2 regions of the Microbacterium sp. NPDC055502 genome follow, and region 1 is predicted to be linked to the other one. Evidence: riboswitches for the same ligand, from Rfam matches in the RefSeq annotation. Region 1 holds a riboswitch; the other holds the start of a gene.
What was found. A riboswitch is a leader RNA that binds a small molecule or an ion and turns the genes downstream of it on or off. The one in region 1 is predicted to bind thiamine pyrophosphate.
Positions count from the first base shown of each region.

Region 1 (2,379 bases):
CGGGCGCGCTGCTGGAGTCGGTGCGACTGGTCGACGACTACCGCGGTGAGGGCGTGTCCGAGGGAGCAAAGAGCCTGACGTTCGCGCTGCGTTTCCGCGCCGACGACCGGACGCTCACCGCTGCGGAGGCGACCGACGCCAAGCTGGCGGGTGTCGCGGTCGCGGCGGAGCGATTCGGCGCCGCACTGCGCGACTGATCGACCCCGTCGCGAAGGCCTTCCGCTCTGCACTGAGCGGAAGGCCTTCCGCCTTTCCCCGGATGCTGCTGACATGGGCACATGACGGATGTGCTGATCCTGGGCGGGACGGGCTGGCTCTCGGGGCGGATCGCCCACGGCTGGCTGGAGGCGGGCGCGGACGTGACCTGCCTCGCGCGCGGGGGGCGTGCCGCTCCCGACGGGGCGGCGCTGATCGTCGCCGACCGGGACGCAGCGGACGCCTATGCGGAGGTCGCCCGCCGCGAGTGGGATCACGTCGTGGACGTCTCCTCACGGGCGGCGCACGTCGCGGGGGCCGTCGCGGCCCTGGGCGATCGTGCGGCGCAGTGGACGTACGTGTCGTCGATGTCGGTGTACGCCGATGACATGACCGCGGGCGCCGACGAGTCCGCGCCGCGTCACGCGCCGGCGTGCGTCGGCCAGGGGGAGGACGACTACGCGGCCCAGAAGGTCGCGGCGGAAGACGCCGTCGCGGCCCTCGGCGCACGCGCGCTCGTCGCGCGTCCCGGGCTGATCGTGGGCGACGGAGACCCCAGGGATCGCTTCGGCTACTGGGCCGCCGCCTTTCTCCGCGCGGCCGACGGTCCGGTGCTCCTGCCGCCCCTCGACGGGAAGACCGCGCAGGTGATCGATGTGGACGATCTGGCGGCGTTCCTCGTGACGGCGTCTCCCGGTTCTCCCGTGAATGCGATCGGCGACGCGCGTCCGCTCGGGGAGGTGCTGGACGCCGTGCGTCGTGCCGCGGGTCACGAGGGGGCGACGGTGATCGCCGACGCGGATCGGCTGGTGGCCCGGGGCGTGGAGTACTGGATGGGCCCGCATTCGCTCCCGCTCTGGTTGCCCGAGGAGATGACCGGATTCATGACGCGGTCGAACGTCGCCTATCGGGCGCGCGGCGGGGCGCTGCGTCCGCTGGCCGACACGATCGCGCGCGTGATCGACGACGAGCGCGCACGCGGCGTCCACCGGGAACGGAGGGCGGGGCTGACCCGCGCCGAGGAGCTGCGGGTCCTCGCGGCCGTCACGGAGGGACCCGCCGGGGCTCGCTAGACTGCGAGGCAGTGACACGGGGTGCCGCATCCGCGGCTGAGATCACACCCGTCGAACCTGATCTAGTTCGTACTAGCGAAGGGATGTCGCGATGAGCGATCTTCTGCGTCCTGTTTCCACCCCCGACCTCGCCGCCTCGGCGGGAAGACTGCGGGAGGCGCTGCGGCAGTCGCCTCCGTTGACGCACTGCGTCACCAACGCGGTCGTCACGGGCTTCACCGCCAACGTGCTGCTCGCCCTGGGCGCCGCGCCCGCGATGGTCGACATCGTCGGCGAGGCCGAGATGTTCGCCGGTGTGGCCTCCGGTCTGCTGATCAACCTGGGCACGCCGACGCCCGAGCAGCGCGCCGCGAGCGTGGAGGCCGTGACGGGAGCCGCGGCGTCCGGCACCCCGTGGGTGCTCGACCCGGTCGCGATCGGCGTGCTGCCGGTGCGCACGACCCTCGCGCATGAGCTCGCGGCGCGGCGTCCGACCGCGATCCGCGGCAATGCGTCCGAGATCCTCGCCCTGGCAGGCCACACGGCCGGCGGTCGCGGCGTCGACGCGACCGACGGCACCGAGGCCGCTGCCGGGGCGGCGCAGGAGCTCGCCCGCACCACGGGAGCCGTGGTGGCCGTGTCCGGGCCCGTCGACCTGATCACCGACGGCGATCGCGTCGTGCGCATCGCCAACGGCCACGAACTGCTCACGCGCGTGACGGGTGGCGGCTGCGCTCTGGGCGCCGTGATGGCGGCCTTCCTCGGAACCGCTCGGCAGACGGGAGACGATGCGTTCACGGCGGTCGCCGCGGCGACCCTCGTCTACACCGTGGCGGCCGAGCGCGCCGCCCCGGTCGCCGCAGGGCCCGGCACTTTCGCTGTCGCGCTGCTGGACGCGCTCGACGCCGTGACCGCGGATGACGTCGCCGCGGGCGCCCGCGTGTCGGAGGAGACCCGATGAGTGCCGACTTCTCGCTGTATCTCGTCACCGATCCCGGGCTGTGCGGGAAGCGCGGTGTGGTCGAGACCGTGCGCCGCGCGGTCGACGGCGGCGCACGCATCGTGCAGCTGCGCGACAAGAACGCCGCGCACGAGGAGACCGTCGAGCAGCTGATCGCGCTCTCCGCCGTGA
Region 1 covers NZ_JBSHKJ010000003.1:220,932-223,310, forward strand. Annotated here, with positions in the region: gene pheT (phenylalanine--tRNA ligase subunit beta) at 1-197, shown strand, start outside; gene ACWH95_RS17385 (NAD-dependent epimerase/dehydratase family protein) at 279-1,268, shown strand; TPP riboswitch at 1,276-1,369, shown strand; gene thiM (hydroxyethylthiazole kinase) at 1,360-2,208, shown strand; gene ACWH95_RS17395 (bifunctional hydroxymethylpyrimidine kinase/phosphomethylpyrimidine kinase) at 2,205-2,379, shown strand, end outside.

Region 2 (2,379 bases), on a different contig from region 1:
GATGGCCGGACGCAGCCGGGCCCCGCGGAACAGCCCCTCGGCGGTCTGCGCCTCCGGCTCGGCGTCCAGCGAGACGGCGGGAGCGTGGGCCGCGACATCGGCGGGATCCACCCAGGTCAGCGCGGTCGCCGGGGTCGCGTCGTCCGCCCACTGCGCGGCCGTACCGGACAGGAGGGCGATCGCTGCATCGTCGTCTTCGGCCGGGGGAGCCGGCTCCGAGACCCTCGCGCGGAACGGCGGCTTGGTCAGCGGCGGCGTCGGTGCCGTGATCGTCGAGGACGCGGAGTCCGCGGCGGGCGGGGCCGACGCGACGGACGCGATCGCGGGATCAGCGGAGGGGGAGGCGTCGGCCGCGGGGCGGTCCGTGCTCCCGTCCGCGTCGCCTGCGTCGGCGGCGTCGGTCGAGGAGGCGGAGTCCGCGGCGGGCGGGGCCGACGCGACGGACGGGATCGCGGGATCAGCGGAGGGGGAGGTCTCGACCGCGGGGCGGTCGGTGCTCCCGTCCGCGCCGTCTGCGTCGGCGGCACCGGTCGCGGAGGCATCGGTCGCGGTCGCGGTGCGCGCACGGTCGCCGAACAGCGCGCCGAGACCGGAGGTCGACACGGCGGAGGCGGCGGGAACCCGCGCCGGGGGTCGCGCGTCGTCGTCGCCCGCGTCGTCGCTCCCGGTCGGTGGGGTGGTGGTCGCCCGCGCCCGCGAGCGCAGCGCGGACGTGGGGGCGTCGTCGGAGGGGGCAGCAGTCGGAGCGGGGCCGTTGCCGCCGATGCCCGTCGCCTCGCCGGCGGGATCGGATGCGGTCACCCGCTTACGGTACCGAATCCGGCCGGGAATCGGCCGCGCCGGGGCGGCGACGCGCCAACCGGCGGACCGGGTAGGATCGTCAGCACAACCACGGGAGTCCGGCGAGCCGGGCTGAGAGGGAGCGAATCGCGCTTCGACCGTCGAACCTGATCTGGGTCATGCCAGCGCAGGGAGGAGTTCCTATGAGTACGTCCACGTCCACGTCCGCATCCGCGAAGACCTCGACGGCGGCCGCGCCGCGCAGCTACCTGCGCTGGCGCATCGTCGACATCGTCGTCGCCAGTGTCCTCGGTGTCGCCGCCGGCCTGATCTTCCTCGCCTGGAACGTCGGCTACCTCGGCCCCAAGGCCCTCCTCGAACCGCTGCTCCCGGGGCTGCAGGGCCTGCTCGACGGCCCCTGGCTGTTCGCGGGCGTGCTCGGCGGACTCATCATCCGCAAGGCCGGAGCCGCGATCTACGTCGAACTGCTCGCCGCCGTCGTCTCGGCGCTCATCGGCAACCAGTGGGGCGGCTTCCTCACCCTCGAGGCCGGGCTCGTGCAGGGGCTCGGCGCCGAGCTCGTCTTCCTGCTGTTCTTCTACCGTCGTTGGTCGCTGCCCGTCGCGATCCTCGCCGGTGCGGGCGCCGCGCTCGCGGGCGGCATCAACAACCTCGTGCTCTGGTACGCCGGATCCGGCCCGGCGTTCACGACGATCTACCTGCTCAGCACCGTCGTCTCCGGCGCGGTGATCGCGGGGGCGCTGTCGTGGGTTCTGGCCAGGGGCATCGCGGCGACCGGCGCGCTCGACCGGTTCGGCTCCGGCCGCGAGGCGCGCGTCCGCGTCTGATGGGGGCCGAGCAGGCCACCCCCGCCGCCGTCGAGGCCCGAGGGTGGGGGTGGCGTCACGCGAGTCGCCTCGCCTGGGCCCTGCGCGACGTGTCGTTCCGCATCGAGCCGGGCGAGCGCGTGCTCGTGCTCGGCGCATCCGGCGCGGGCAAGTCGACGCTGCTCCACGGGCTCGCCGGTGTGCTGGGCGGCGAGGAGGAGGGCGAGAGCGAGGGCCGGCTGCTCGTCGACGGCGCCGCGGCGACCGCCACCCGGGGTCGCGCAGGACTGGTGCTGCAAGACCCCGACTCGCAGGTGATCCTGGCACGCGTGGGCGACGACGTCGCCTTCGGCTGCGAGAACCTGGGCATCCCGCGCGCCGAGATCTGGCCGCGCGTCACCGCGGCCCTCGAGGCCGTGGGGCTCGACGTGCCGCTCGACCACCCCACCAAGGCGCTGTCGGGCGGGCAGAAGCAGCGCCTCGCGCTCGCGGGACTCCTCGCCATGCGCCCCGGACTGCTGCTGCTCGACGAGCCCACCGCGAACCTCGACCCGCACGGGGTGGCGGAGGTGCGCGACGCGGTGTCGCGCCTGCTCGACACCCACCCCGCCACGCTCGTGGTCGTGGAGCACCGGCTCGACGTGTGGCTGCCGCTCATGACCCGCGTGATCGTGATCGGCGAGGGCGGCGTGGTCGCCGACGGCCCCCCGCACGAGGTGCTCGGGGCGCAGGGGCAGCGGCTCGCCGACGACGGGGTGTGGGTCCCCGGGCA
Region 2 covers NZ_JBSHKJ010000001.1:648,415-650,793, reverse strand. Annotated here, with positions in the region: gene ACWH95_RS03315 (D-alanyl-D-alanine carboxypeptidase) at 1-801, opposite strand, end outside; TPP riboswitch at 882-993, shown strand; gene ACWH95_RS03310 (ECF transporter S component) at 984-1,628, shown strand; gene ACWH95_RS03305 (ABC transporter ATP-binding protein) at 1,628-2,379, shown strand, end outside.
Region 2: another riboswitch for thiamine pyrophosphate. It lies ahead of ACWH95_RS03310 (ECF transporter S component); the one in region 1 lies ahead of thiM (hydroxyethylthiazole kinase).